3 regions of the Paenibacillus sp. RRE4 genome follow, and region 1 is predicted to be linked to each of the others. Evidence: predicted binding sites of a transcription regulator. Region 1 holds the regulator's gene; each other region holds the start of a gene.
What was found. The regulator NrdR, encoded in region 1, represses ribonucleotide reductase genes. The targets are predictions, from matches to a motif close to AACACNATATATNGTGTT.
Positions count from the first base shown of each region.

Region 2: a site for NrdR is predicted at 2,732-2,749, ahead of Q9R46_RS05760 (adenosylcobalamin-dependent ribonucleoside-diphosphate reductase). Genes of this name have one in related genera too.
Region 3: a site for NrdR is predicted at 3,222-3,239, ahead of Q9R46_RS18045 (anaerobic ribonucleoside triphosphate reductase). Genes of this name have one in related genera too.

Region 1 is NZ_JAUZUT010000001.1:1,042,657-1,047,813, forward strand. Features, by position in the region: gene Q9R46_RS04930 (manganese efflux pump) at 1-541, shown strand, start outside; gene coaE (dephospho-CoA kinase) at 571-1,167, shown strand; gene Q9R46_RS04940 (lytic transglycosylase domain-containing protein) at 1,164-1,727, shown strand; gene Q9R46_RS04945 (alpha/beta-type small acid-soluble spore protein) at 1,826-2,047, opposite strand; gene nrdR (transcriptional regulator NrdR) at 2,163-2,630, shown strand; tRNA gene Q9R46_RS04955 (tRNA-Ala) at 2,854-2,925, opposite strand; gene Q9R46_RS04960 (hypothetical protein) at 3,448-4,503, shown strand; gene Q9R46_RS04965 (Lrp/AsnC family transcriptional regulator) at 4,909-5,157, opposite strand, start outside.
Region 2 is NZ_JAUZUT010000001.1:1,237,077-1,242,233, forward strand. Features, by position in the region: gene Q9R46_RS05750 (YqhG family protein) at 1-831, opposite strand, end outside; gene Q9R46_RS05755 (DEAD/DEAH box helicase) at 835-2,595, opposite strand; gene Q9R46_RS05760 (adenosylcobalamin-dependent ribonucleoside-diphosphate reductase) at 2,823-5,157, shown strand, end outside.
Region 3 is NZ_JAUZUT010000002.1:220,444-225,600, forward strand. Features, by position in the region: gene Q9R46_RS18035 (aldo/keto reductase family protein) at 18-956, opposite strand; gene Q9R46_RS18040 (hybrid sensor histidine kinase/response regulator) at 1,237-2,874, opposite strand; gene Q9R46_RS18045 (anaerobic ribonucleoside triphosphate reductase) at 3,330-5,157, shown strand, end outside.

The sequences.
Region 1 (5,157 bases):
TCTGATTGTGATCGGTGCGTGGTCGCTCTTGCAACTGATCAGGCGGAGGGGAAAAGAACGTGAGGAAGAAGAGAGTGGATTGGTGCAAGAGAGATTACTTCTGGAAAATGGAGCAACGGATTCGGGTCTTTCATCCAGAGGCAAGAATCAATTAATGGTTCTGGAAGTGCAACCTTCACCAACGGATGGTTCGGTGGAGCGCATGGTATTTACACTGGAGCTACGAAAGCTTGGTGTGGTCATTCAAATTTTGCGTAGCCCCTCCAAGGCGGACATGGATAACTCAGGCAGTATCTCCGCACAGGAAGCAATGTGGCTCGGAATCGCGCTGTCATTAGACGCCTTTGGAGCAGGTCTGGGTGCAGCATTACTTGGATTCCCTACGCTGTGGACAGCACTGGTGATTGCGTTGTTTAGCGGGGCGTTTCTGTCACTTGGCATGAAGGTAGGATTACGGTTTGCAGCACAGCGCTGGATGCAGAAGCTTTCCATTCTACCAGCCCTGCTGTTAATGATTATGGGAATATTCAAGTTGTTTTGAGGAGTAATTAAGTGTTATGAGGTGAGACGATGAATATAGGCTTAACAGGCGGAATCGCAACAGGCAAAAGCAGTGTTTCCGCCTATCTGGCCAGTAAGGGAGCGCTGCTCATCGATGCAGATGTTATTGCCCGGGAAGTCATGTTGCCTGGGCATCCCGTTTTGTCTGCCGCTGTTCAGCGGTTTGGACAAGCCATACTGAATGAGGATGGAACGTTGGATCGGAAAAAGTTAGGGAGTATTGTTTTTCAGCACCCTGAGGAACGTAAAGCGCTTGAGGCCATCACTCATCCCGCCATACGGAAGGAGATGCGTGAGAGAGCGGCTGCATATGAGTTGAACCATCCGGACAAGCTGGTAGTATCGGATATTCCTTTGTTGTACGAGTCGGGTCTGGAAGATGGTTTTACGGAAGTTATGGTCGTATATGTACCTAGAGCAGTACAACTGGAACGACTGATGAACCGCGATCAGATGACCCAGGCTGACGCCGAAGCACGCATAGCGGCACAGATGGATATTGAACGCAAAAAAGAGCGGGCAGATATCGTGATTGATAACAGCGGATCATGGGCTCAGACGGAGAAGCAGCTTGAATTATTTTTAACGCATAAGGGTTTGTTATGAAAATATTGCGTAAAAAACGTGTACTGCTGATCATGTTTGTTTCCTTTGTACTTGTGTTATTTCTAAATACGAACTGGATGGCCTGGTTTTATCCGATTGAATACAAGGAAGAGATTCGGGCACAATCCCAGAGTTATGAGGTTGATCCGTTTCTGATCGCCTCCATTATCAGGGTGGAGACCAATTTCAAAACGAGCAAAGAATCCAAACGTGGTGCAATCGGACTGATGCAGCTCATGCCGGATACGGCGAACTGGATATTGGAACAAGCCAAAATTCCGGATACTTCGCTGGAGGAATTGAAACATGAACCCGGGCGAAATATTCAACTGGGGACATGGTATCTGCGTAATCTGTCAGACCAGTTCGGTGGCAACGAAATCGTGATGATTGCCGCTTATAATGCTGGACCGGGGAAGGTCAGTAGCTGGTTGAAAAATGGTGTATGGGATGGCACACTTGAAACGGTAAAAGATATTCCTTTTGGTGAGACACGCCACTATGTACAACGGGTTATTTACTATTATAATCAGTATGTGAAGATCTACGATACGTTTTAGAGTGATTGCTGGGAAAAAGATAAGGAGAAGCACGGAGCAGACCGGTAGTGTACCGGCCGCACCATGCTCCTCTGTGTAACGTATTACGATGCAGATAATTATTGGTATTGACCTGCCAATTGCTGTTCTGCAATTGTTACCAGACGCTTCGTGATGTATCCACCGATCGAACCGTTCTCGTAAGAAGTCATGTTACCTTGGTACCCATCTTGTGGGATGCTGATTCCGAGTTCTTGAGCGACTTCATATTTCATTTGCTCCAGGGCTGCGGAAGCTTTAGTTACAACCAAGTTGTTGGAGTTACCGTTGCTTTGTGCCATTGCTGTTCACCTCCTCGCGGGTTGGTAAAAGTATTATGTGTCGTGAATGCGATTTTCATAACAAAATATGCTCAGGGAATATGTGGTAAAAAGTAAAAATGGGAAGTGATCTAAGTTGAAATGTCCTTATTGTGGTTATCTAGGTACCAAAGTGCTGGATTCCAGACCAGCCAATGAATCGAAATCCATTCGCCGCCGCCGCGAATGCGAGCAGTGCGCGAGAAGATTCACAACTTTTGAAATGATTGAAGAAACCCCTTTGATTGTCATCAAGAAGGATGGGAGTCGAGAAGAATTCAGCCGTGACAAAATTCTTCGTGGATTGATCCGTGCGTGTGAGAAGCGTCCTGTCTCTGTAGAAACGCTGGAGATGATGGTATCTGAAGTGGAGAAGTCACTGCGTAACACAGCCGAGGCTGAAGTGGAAAGCCGCCAGATCGGTGAGCTTTTAATGGAACAGCTGTTTCCGGTGGATGAGGTGGCGTATGTGCGATTTGCTTCTGTGTACCGCCAGTTCAAAGACATTAACATGTTCATGAAAGAACTGAAATCACTGCTGTCCAAAGAAGATCTGGAGGACTAATGTAGTGGGGAAAAAGGAGAAGAGCAATCCGGGGATGCATCTGGTATGTGCGGTATATGCCCGTAACATGAATGTTCTTCTCCATAGATTTCGATGCATGAAAACCGCTTAACGAGCAACCAAATCTAAGTATCTGAAAAAACGGTCTCAATATTGGGGAATAAAAAAACAGTACATATTTAAATAAACAAAAGACCCTACATAAAATAGGGTCTTAAAACTATGGAGCGTAGGGGGGTCGAACCCCTGACCTCTTCGCTGCCAGCGAAGCGTTCTCCCACTGAACTAACGCCCCAAGAAGAATACAAAAAATAATATATCACTTAAATATTAAGCAGTCAATGGTTGTTTTATCTTTCGTAGCACTGTTATATTTGCGAATGAAGTTGTACAAATTTAGATGTCAGACTAACAACAATAGCGTAACGCGTCTTTGCCTCTGGCGATGTCCGTTTTAGCTACCTCACCAGTCCCAAAGATTTGTTCTGTTTTGGTAGGCTCCGGATGAAGCTATGTGCTCTAATTTAAAGTAAATAGCTGAAAGGTGTCTACTGATTTCCTTTGCAATTGCTCGTGAGCTTTTTCCTACCGAAAGAGGATCTCTATCTTGCTGTGTTCAATTATGCTAAGATATGTGTAGTTCATGGTAGGTTTTCCTCGTGTCAATGTGGTGTAGGGATCTTCATAAATGACAATCTCTCATTCACATAAAATTCTTAAAAGCTATCTTTTTATCTACATAGATGTATAGCAACAACTAATATAATAGAATTTGAATAAGCTAATGAGAATCTCCTTCTGAAAGGTTGATGTTATTTTGATTAGTCCTTATAACGAGCTATGGATGGATTGTGTAACGAATAATCTTATAGCTATGCTAGCTAGCCAAAATGAAGCATTCCTTAAATCTCCTTGCTATATGGACACGATTTATTTAAGAAAAGTTTTTAATCAATCATATAGTTCAGAGGGAATTCAAGAGGAATTGATGTCGAATGGTGCATACTTCCCTAAAATACAGTATTCTCTAGAGTTGCTTAATAATTATATTGATTATGAAATCGAAGAGATGAATCAGGATTACCAAAGCATTCATGATATGATCAAAAGTAAAATCGATGATGGTTATTGTCTTTTTATTGTTGTGGATCGTTTTTTCTATCCTTCAGGTCTGGATGCCAATACTTCTCACATGATACATCCAACGTTTATTTATGGCTATGATAATGAAAATCAAAGTTATATGGCGTTAGAGGATTGCGTCATGATGGGGAAGATGGATTATTACAGCATTCCTTATAGTTCTATTGAGAAATCGAGTAAATACCTTACAAGTTTAGGTAAATCAATAAGTTTAAATTTTTGCAAAACGAATGAGTCTTCAACTGAATTCAATGGTGAAATTTCGATATTACAGGTTATTAACTCGCTGGAGAAAATGCTACAAGGAGGACAAATATATAATAAAGAATATGATTTGTACTATCATTGTGGACTAGATTCATTATCTACTTTTTCCAATGAAATTAATACTTTCTTTTATAAATTGACAGATAAAAATACATTCAGAACAAGGGTATTGTCTTTCTGTCAATATCATAAGCGAAATCAAGACGTAGTTACTCTTATTTCGAAATATTATGATATTAATATGGGAGATATGAAGCTGTATTATGAGAAAATTTACAAAAAATGGTTTGTTTTTAAAAATAAAAGTAATTATATATTGGAAAAGCGGATGTCTAGTGAAACTCATATAAGTAAGGACGATCTTGCATGGTTGAATTTGAACTTAAATGAAATTATAGATTTAGAAAGAAGAACAATGGAAAGAATGTGGTGTCTGTGCAAAGAATATTATGACAAATTATGAAGAGGATTACGTGTACAGCATAGAGTGAAACCCACTCGGAAATATATTCATAGTTCGTATATCTGTATGCTTGTAAATATAACCCACTCACTTTTATCAAGACCCCACTTGGTACTTGGTATTATAAAAAGGCCCTAGACTACAAACTGGCGTCGGTATTCACCGGTGTCAGTTTATTTCTTTTCGCTGTGGCCGTTTTTCCAGAAATATTAGACGCAAGGTATCATCTTAATAAAACGCATGAACCTCAATATTTCTACGCGTTGATGAATTCAATTCAATGACAACAGCTCCATTCAAATGAAAATTTTTCTATAGATTTCGTTGAGACAGCTCCGAGGTTCAGTATTATAGACGGAGTAAAGGCAAAGGAGCATAGCGACTGATCCCGTCCTTGGACATTTCTTAGTCAACCATCCGCGCATCTTCAAGAGAAGGAATAAGATTTCTATGATCGATTGGTGAAGACATAACAATCAGGATCGTATATGTTCCATATTTATCGCACTGGTTTCCAAACTCTTCAAGAGCACGCGTGGATTCGGTCACTACTTTTAATAAGTAACTGTGTTCCCCGCTTATGCGGTGGCACTCGGCAACATGAGGAGATGCATGGACAAAATCAAGAAATGCTAGGCAGTCTCTAGTCCGGAA
Region 2 (5,157 bases), 190 kb from region 1:
TACGGCTTCATAGTAGGCATCAACCACATCAAGTTCGAGTTGCAGACGTTCTTTTGCTTTTTCCGCCCAGCTATAATCGAGCCTGCTTAAGTGAGCGGTGAGATGTGATTCGAGTGCAGCTCCTGCATCAGCTAGCGAAATTTTCGGTGCTTGGGCATGCATATTTTCAGCCAGTCTTGGGCTGAGATCACGCCGGCTCAGCTTGCTGCCGAACTTTTCGATGATTTCACCCGATCGTAGTGAAATGCCGAGGAAGTGTAATTCCTCCCTTTTCAGGTCACAAGCAAACTCGACTTTAAAACAAACCCCTAGCCAAGGTTCATACACAGCCGGAGATGTGGCTCTGATCTGGCGTTTGGCGGCTTGTTCAAACAGGTTTACGAAGGCGCCACCTTCGCGGGCTGCGGCAAAAATCTGCTGTAATCTGCGGCTGCCATATACAACATCTTCTCGCAGAATGCGTCCGGGTCCAAGCTGCGGCATGGAAGACGTGATGCCAAAATAACGTCCGAGTATCGTTTCTTTCGGAGCATCAGCATTCGCTTCAGGCGGAGTTTGAGCAAGCTGAGACGCTTTGGACTTGGCTTCCGCCGCCTCGGTGATCTGCTGGTAAGCTTCCGGGTCAAAAACAAAAGTAAACGACATGGTCTCAGGCTCCACCCCTACACGTTCCACAAATCCCCAGTAATACGGACGGTTCGTTAATGCCTTGTCTGCTTCAGGTGATAATTTAACCGTCACATGAGCAGGTGACCGCTCCATGATCTGACAATCCAGAGCTTCCAGATAGGTCAGGACGTAAGCCTGGATCTCATGCGGTGACATTGTCATGGATCAGTGGCCTCCTTTGTGAAGATCAAGTTTGGTGATTAAAGGCACCTCGTCAGCAACCTCGCGCTGAATTGTGTTCAGCGACTGTCCAAGAGTGTCCATTTTACGGCGAATATCCTCTTCGTTCTGCGACTCCAGCATAATTTTGTAGAGACTTTTTTCGATGGATTCCTTTTTCTCCAGCCGTTCGAGAATGACATCCAATCCACCGATGACCATCTCAAACATATTAATCTTCTCATGCAACAGATTCAGGATATGCTCTTCAATCGTGCCTTTGGTTGAAAGGTTGAAAATGTTAACGTCATTCTGCTGACCGAGCCGATGTACCCGGCCAATCCGCTGTTCTACCCGCATCGGGTTCCACGGTAGATCAAAGTTGATCATATGGTGACAGAATTGCAGGTTGATGCCTTCGCCACCGGCCTCCGTTGCAATCATCGCCTGTACACGGCCGCGGAAGAGGTCCATCATCCAGTCTTTTTTGCCTCGGTTCATCCCGCCCCGATAGGGAACAGCCGTCAGCCCGTTGTTACGAAAATAGTTCAACAGGTATTCCTGCGTCGCCCGATATTCCGTGAAAATAATGACTTTCTCATTCATATCTCGAATTAGTTCCATCGTTTTTTCGGCTTTTGTATTTTCTTTAATCGCCTTGATATGTGCCACCAGTTCCCAGATTTTATCCCGCAGTGGGGAATCCAGCGGCAACTTCTTGGACAGATTCACGAGTGTTACAAATACAGCGTCCCGACTGCTGCAGACTTCCCGTTGCAACGTGACCAGAGAGAGCATGCTACTAAGGTTGCCTCCTGCTTCCTGGTATTGATCTTTGACAAATGAGGTTACCCCGTCATAGAGCGCTTGCTCTTCGGGTGAAAGTTGCAGATCCACGTTAGAGACGTTGCGTTTGGTGAATTGTACGGGGCCTTCGCCACGCCTGTTACGGATCATGACTTTGGACAGCTCATCTTTGAGCTGCTCCTGATTTTTGGGCACACGTTTATCGACGACAAAGTTGGCGGCAAAATCACCCTGACGACCAAGCTGACCTGGCTTCAGCAGGTTAATCAGATTGAAAAGCTCGCTCATGTCGTTCTGAACAGGCGTAGCGGTGAGTAACAGGCAGTATTTTTTGCGTAATTGCAGCATGAATTGATAATTGGTTGTTTTTTTATTTTTGAGTTTATGAGCTTCATCGATGATGATCATGTCATAGTCCATACTTAGTAACATATCTTTGTGCGGGTCTCGCTTGGCAGTGTCCATAGAAGCAACAACGACGTCATTTTGCCAGGAATAAGCCTTTTTCTGTGCAACTGCCGGGATGCCAAATTTGGAATTGAGCTCACGTACCCATTGCAATACAAGAGAGGCGGGTACAAGAATTAACACTTTAGAAACAAGTCCACGAACCATATATTCTTTCAAGATCAAGCCGGCTTCGATCGTTTTGCCCAGACCTACTTCGTCGGCGAGAATGGCTCGGCCTGACATTTCGAATAATACTTTGCGTGCCGTATCCATTTGGTGAGGAAGTGGGGTCAGATCTTGCAAATGTTTCAGGCATTGAATTTCGTCAAAGTTCGGAATGAGATTCGTTTCTTCTGCCTGAATACCGAGTTGAAAGAGTCGGTAATCCCCCCAAGGTCCGCCCTTGTCCAAACGAGATTCAAGCTGTTCCAGCCAGCTTCGATCAAACTCAAGAGGAACAGGTAAGTCAGCTACAGGTTGATTCTGATGATGCGGATGTTTCCGGTTCATGATGCTTCCTCTCCGTTCTTGTGTTATTCGTAGCTAATAGTATGGACGAAGGAAGGCAAGTTCATAACCCGTTTCAGAGGATCTATGAACTAAATCACATAGAAAATCAACATATAGTGTAATATAATAGATATAAATCACTATATGTAGTATGTAGGCATAAAATATTCTCAAAGCCAGCATTGAATTTAAAATGAACGGTTTATTCGGGGAGGTTGATTGCAGACATGGCATCCAACAATACAGGAACGAACCAACAAGTGAAGCATCATGAGAATAAACGTAAGCTGGAAGGGCTCAGCGAGAAAATATTTCTGGATCGGTACGCATGGAAGGACGCCGATTCAAATCATGCAAAAGTCGGAGATGTTGTACTTGTATTAACGAAAGATGATCCCAAGTTTCCGGTGAAGGAAGTTGGTGAGATTGTTGAACGGCAGGCACAACTAGTTAAAGTGCGGACACGTAGCGATACGATCATCGAGACCGATGTGGAAAAGTTGACACTTACGATAGAGAAAACACCGGAAGAGATGTGGGATCGTCTTGCCCGAGCGATGGCAGCTGTTGAATCGACACCTGAACAACAGGCTGTTTGGGAGAAAAAGTTTCGCTTGGTGCTGGATGACTGGAAACTGGTTCCTGGTGGACGTATTGCTGCTGGTGCAGGGGCCAGTGATGAGTTGACGCTGTTTAACTGTTATGTCATTCCTTCTCCGCAAGACAGCCGGGGCGGCATCATGAAGACGTTGACCGAAATGACTGAAATTATGGCTCGCGGCGGTGGCGTGGGTATCAATCTATCATCCCTTCGTCCGCGGCGGGCTGTGGTGAAAGGTGTGAACGGCTCGTCCAGCGGATCGGTATCCTGGGGCGGTTTGTTCAGTTATACGACGGGGCTTATCGAACAAGGCGGTAGCCGCAGGGGTGCGCTGATGCTGATGATGAACGATTGGCACCCGGACGTGCTGGATTTTATTACGGTTAAACAAACGATGGGGCAAGTGACCAATGCCAATCTGTCGGTCTGCGTAAGCAATGCGTTCATGGAGGCTGTGAAGCAGGACGGTGATTGGGAGCTTGTTTTTCCCGATACGAGTGACCCGGACTATGATTCGGAGTGGGATGGGGATCTGACCAAATGGAAAGAGTCCGGCCATAACGTTATTCCATACCGGACAGTGAAGGCACGTGAAATATGGCATACGATTATTGAATCTGCCTGGAAATCAGCCGAACCCGGTGTTGTATTTATGGAGTATTACAATCAGATGTCGAACAGCTGGTATTTTAATCCGATCATCTGTACTAATCCTTGTGGGGAACAGGGCCTTCCAGGCTGGGGCGTATGTAACTTGTCGGCAATCAATTTGTCCAAATTCTATGATGAAACAAACCACGATGTGGCATGGGAAGAGCTGGCGGAAACGACGCGAATTTCGGCAAGATTTCTGGACAATGTGATTGACGCGACGCCGTATCATTTTGAAGAAAATCGATTAAATCAGCAGCGTGAACGCCGGGTGGGGCTAGGAACCATGGGACTTGCGGAGCTGATGATCAAACTGCGTATCCGTTATGGCAGTCTGGAATCGCTCGATTTTCTCAATAAACTGTATGGATTTATAGCAAAGGAAGCCTATCTCGCTTCAGCGGAGATTGCCGCGGAGAAGGGTGCGTTCCCGGCGTTTGAGGTAGAGCCTTACTTACAGAGTGGATTTATGAGACAGATGACGGAGGCGTACCCGGAGGTTGAAGAAGCGATCCGTCAAAAAGGAATTCGTAACGTGACGCTGATTACTCAGGCGCCTACGGGAAGTACTGGAACGATGGTGGGCACATCGACTGGCATTGAGCCGTATTTTGCTTTTAAGTATTTTCGCCAGAGCCGTCTTGGGTATGATGAACAGTTTGTGCCGATTGCCGAGGAGTGGCTGGAGCAACATCCTGGTGAGTTCCTACCGGATTATTATGTGACGGCGATGGATCTTTCGGCCGAAAATCATATTCGCGTGCAAGCTGCCATTCAGAAGTGGGTGGACAGTTCAATCTCGAAAACGGCAAATTGTCCTTCTGATTTTACGGTGCAGGATACGGCAGAGCTGTATGAGCTAGCTTTTGATCTAGGTTGTAAAGGGGTAACGATCTATCGGGACGGCAGTAGAGATGTTCAGGTACTTTCTACTTCGAAGAAAGAAGACACCGTTTCGGTAGCGAGTTTGGCGTATGCAGAGCGGGAGAACAGCTTGCCATCTCTGGGAGAACAGATAACGCATGTGGTGGATAAACAGTATAAACGTCGCCCTGAAGTATTGCGCGGAGCAACGTATAAGATGCATACGCCGTTCGGCATGGCCTATATTACGATTAATGATCTGGAGGGAACACCCGGCGAAATTTTCCTCAACGTAGGCAAGGCAGGCTCAGACGTGTTTGCGATGGCGGAGGCACTGGGCCGGGTATGCTCTCTATTCCTGAGATATGGCGATCATGGCCATAAGGTGGAGTTGCTTATCAAACATCTGAAAGGCATCGGAGGTTCAGGGGCTATTGGATTTGGAG
Region 3 (5,157 bases), on a different contig from region 1:
ATATAAGAGATAACGTGTCAGGCCAGAATTTGTTCAATCTCTGCAATAACAGCAGCATCCAGCTTAATTCCAGAAGCTGCAGCATTTTCTTTAACCTGTTCCGGACGGCTCGCTCCGACCAGAGCGCTGGAAACATTATTTTGCCGCAAAATCCAGGCCAGCGCCAGTTGTCCCACCTTCAGGTTCAGCTTGTCTGCAACTTCAACTAATTGGCGTACTTTGCCGATGCGATCTGCGCTGATTTTCCCTTCATCCCAGCCAAGCTTGGCTGCCCGGCTATTCTCCGGGATATCGGAGGCAGTTGTATATTTCCCTGTCAGCAAACCTTGTGCAAGTGGTGAATAAACAACCTGTCCGATGCCCTTACGTTCACCCAAAGGAATGATCTCGCTCTCAATATACCGATCAAACATATTATATACCGGTTGATTCACCACAATACGATCCAGCAACAGGCGGTCTGCTGTACCAAGCGCAGCTTCCATCTGAGCTGCGGTCCACTGGCTTACACCTACATACAACACTTTACCATGGCGCACCAGATCGTCCAGTGCACGGAGGGTCTCCTCTATCGGGGTCTCCTGATGATAACGATGGCAATAGTAGATATCAACATAATCGGTGCCAAGGCGCTTCAGGCTCGCATCGCACTGCTCCATAATATGTTTGCGGGATAACCCGTGATCGTTAGGGCCATCACCCATTTTGTTAAACACCTTGGTTGCGAGAACATAAGAACTCCGTGAGTACGCTTTCAATGTTTGACCGAGTAATACTTCGGCAGCGCCCCGCTCATAAGCATTGGCTGTATCAAAAAAGTTAATGCCTTCATCAAATGCCGTTTCAATTGATTTCACCGCATTTTCACGTTCCACATATCCTCCGTACGTCAACCAGCTGCCTAAGCTGATTTCGCTTACTTTCAGTCCGCTTCCACCCAACCTGCGATAATCCATGAATGCATGTCCTCCTCAGAATGTAGAAATGATGAAGTTAAGTTGCATCTCCTATTGTAACCCAACCTGAACAAATGGAAAAACATATACGTAGAACCTCAGGAAAAATTACAAAAAAGGCACATGCGATGTGATGTGCCTTCTGTAACCTTGGAAGAGCTATGCTACTTCTTAACTCAATAGAAGCTTGTATCCTCTTAACCTCAATAGAAATATACGTTTTTTAACCTCAATAGGGGGGATTAGCCCAGATGACATAGCCGGGTCATTGAGCAAACGTTTATGGCAAAATAATACTCAGTGCATTTAAAAGCTCAGTCTGTCTAACTGGCTTCGTCAGCACGGCATCAAAGACCTCCGCCTGCTGAATATCCATATGCATGCCATACGGTACGAGCACAATGACAGGCAAGGCTTCCATCTGCTGTTTCAGCTCAATTACGAAATCGACTGTAATGCCCTCACGCAAGCCCAGGTCAACAACAGCTACATCCGGCTTATAACCTTCCTTGATCCATTCATATGCAGTGGCTGAACCCGAAGTCATGTGCACATCCATCTCCCAATTCCGCATCAAGGAGGATACGCCCTGCAAAATATCAGGATCTTTCGCGAGTAACACCTTTTTAGCTTTCAAACGTTGCTGCACACTTGTGATTTGCGGCAAGTCCCAATACCTGCGTAATGGCAATGAAATCTGGAACTCGGTTTCGTCGCCTCGGAGACTGTTCACCTGAATACGGCCATGCATCAAGATCGCCAGATTCTGGCTGACTGCTAGTCCCAGATTGCTGCCAATCAGTTTTTCGGTACTCATCGTTTCTGGTTTGGCAGTAGAGATTCGCAAACGGTTGTCAGATAACATCTGTCCCGTGTATCTAACCCGTAGCAAGAGAAGGCTTGTATCCTCTACTTCCTCTCCCCTCATCTCTGCTGTCACCAGTACAGCACCTTCCCGAGTGGAGTCCATGGCGTATTGCATCACATGGCCCAACATCTGGCCAATCTTGATCTCATCACCAATGAAAACCTGCGATACATTCAGATTCAGGTTTAACCCCAGTTCTATCTTTTTGCTCGCAGCTGTTCCGGCATAGAGATAAACGGTGTTCTCAATGGTACTGACCAAATCAAAGGGGTCATCATGAATAACCGTTTTTCCGGCTTCGTTGATGTTAAAGTTCATCATATTGTTGAGCAGTGAAAGCAAAATATTACCGCTCGTTTCGATCATATTCACATACTCCGCTTGTTCCTCGGACATGTCGGGTGTCCGCATCAGATCCGTCAATCCCAAAATGCCGTTCAGCGGATTACGGATTTCATGACTCATCAGTTTGAGCATTTGTGTCTTGGTCATGGCCTCGGATTCGGCACGTTCCTTCTCCGCCTGTAATTTCTCTTGCAACTGTTCTGAATCGCTGAGTCTCTGCTCCTGAACGTGCAACGCACTCTCCAGGTCAACAACGTATCCCAGAAATACGGCCATCGCTTGCAGTGTCTTCATGTCCGTTTCACTGATTTTATATCCTGGATCATCCATAATACATATCGTTCCGAAGGCTTCACCTGTTCTTCGCATAATGGGTACACCTACGAAAAAACGATTTCCAAGTCCATTGGTAACATCCATGGAGCTTGTCACAGTATGCTCCAAGGTATCCGCAATGGTGACGACACTGTTATTTTCTCTCAAGACCAGACTGCAGTAGGATTCCATAAACGGAAGCGCAGTCCCTTTGACAATTAATTCTTCCTTGCGGTTGAAGGCTTCCAGAATGACATTAGTCACTCCGTCATTCGTGGCTACGAAGATGGTATTCACTCTTAATATGCCACTTAATACGTCCACAATATGGGCCGCTGCTTCTTCAATATTTTCATAGAAGCCTTGGTTAACGCCTTCTACCGTCCCCATGATCCAACCCCTCTTTGTTTGTCTTGGCTGCTATATTAAGTTCACCGATCAGAATGTTGATTCACATGCTGGGGTCTGCCGGGGAATCCGAACGATTGTCACAAACTATACTTATATGTTTAACACCACAGAAGTGCAAGAGAATCATCTTGGTGCCTGTAACCTCTTTTCTCACCGAACAGATCTGAAAAAAGCTTCGATCCACGATATCCTGACTTGTAAGTTTATCCTTGCAGGGTAAATAGAAATTATACGCCTCCGTTTGAGTTTTGGGAACCTTAAACCCGCGCCAAATCCCGGAAGATGCTCTTCTACCTCGCAGGAGGTGTGATCATAATCACACCCAAAAAACCACATATAGTTTATAAATGGATAATACAAATCTACATGTAGTATGTAACTCATATATTAATCAAATTATAATCTATTCAAAAATCATTTAGGAGGCACGTTACATGACTATGCTTGAGCATGCCGCACCACCGGCAACCGATCTGTTATCTGACCTGGGTAGACGTATTATTGGCGCAGAAGACGCTGATACGCTGAGGGAGAATGCGAATCTGAATGGAGATTCCTTCAGCGGCAAGATGAGCAGGCTTGGATCGGAGACAGCCAAATGGCACGCCATGCGTCATGTATTGCCAGAGGCGCTTGCAGATGCGGTGGAGAATGGTGATCTGTATGTGCATGATCTGGACCAGTATGCCCTCGGAACAACGAACTGCATTTTCATTCCATTTGATCGGCTACTGGCTTCCGGCTTCAATACGGGGAATGGATCGGTTCGCACACCACAGACGATCATGTCTGCGATGGCTTTGGTGGCAATCATCTTCCAGTCGCAGCAAAACAGCCAGTACGGCGGCGTATCTGCCAACAAAATCGACTGGGATCTGGCGCCTTACGTGCAACGCTCTTTCATAAAACATTTCCGCAAAGGACAACGGCTTTTTAATGAACAGGCCTTGATCACGGACGAGCAGCTACATCTAGACAGCATGATAGCGAAGCAACATTGCCCACGTGCATTTGATTTTGCATATGAAGAAACGGAGCTCGAAACAGGACAAGCTGCCGAATCTCTGATACATAATCTGAATACGATGAGCAGTCGGGCAGGCGGACAAATTCCTTTTACATCGCTAAACTACGGTATGTGTACATCAGCCGAGGGCCGTCTTGTGTCCCGCTCCCTGCTCGAAGCAACGATTCGTGGCCTCGGACATGGGGAAACGCCTGTATTTCCACAGCATATTTTCCAATGCAAACAAGGGGTTAACCAGGCCCAGGGCGACCCGAACTATGACTTGTTCCGCCTCGCGGTAACCTGTTCTTCACGTCGCATGTATCCTAACTTTGTCAATGTCGATGCAACGTTTAATTTATCTTTTTATCATCCGGAAGACCCGGACACGATCATTGCAACTATGGGCTGCCGCACACGTACCCTTGCGGATCGCTTTGGACGAAACCGGCAGAGTGGCAAAGGAAACCTGTCCTTCAATACGGTCAATCTGGTGAAGCTCGGGATTCGGTTTGGCATCTGCCAAAACAGTCGGGCTGTCGCGGATCGGGAAGGATTCTACGTCGCCTTGGATAAAATCATGCACAATGCCGTGGATGGTTTACTTCATCGGTATGCCATTCAGAAAAAACAGCCTGCCAAATCATCGGATTTCATGATGCGTGAGGGGGTATGGGAAGGCGGAGAGAAATTGGAACCGGATGAGCCGGTTGCCGATCTGTTGAAACACGGCACGTTGTCTCTTGGATTTATCGGACTCGCCGAATGTATGACTGCTATGTATGGACGGCATCACGGACAAGACATGCATGTACATCGCGAGGCGCTGCATGTCATCCGTACGATGAGAGAGTTCTGTGATCGGATGAGTGAGCTGCATAACTTGAACGTTACGCTCTTTGCTACACCTGCTGAAGGTTTATCCGGCAAATTCACCAAAATAGACCGAGCCTGTTACGGCCCGATCTCTGGTGTGAACGAACGTGAATATTATACGAACTCGTTCCATATTCCGGTCTATCATAACCTTCCTGCCTACCGTAAGATCGAACTGGAAGCTCCATTCCACGCTCTGTGCAATGCCGGAGCCATCTCTTATGTTGAACTTGACGGCAATGTGCGGGCGAATACAGCCGCCTTTATGCGCATCGTACAGTACGCGCTGGCACAAGATATTGGTTACTTCTCGATTAACCATCCGATTGATCGCTGCCCTGAATGCGGGTATGAAGGAGTCATCGGTGATACCTGTCCGG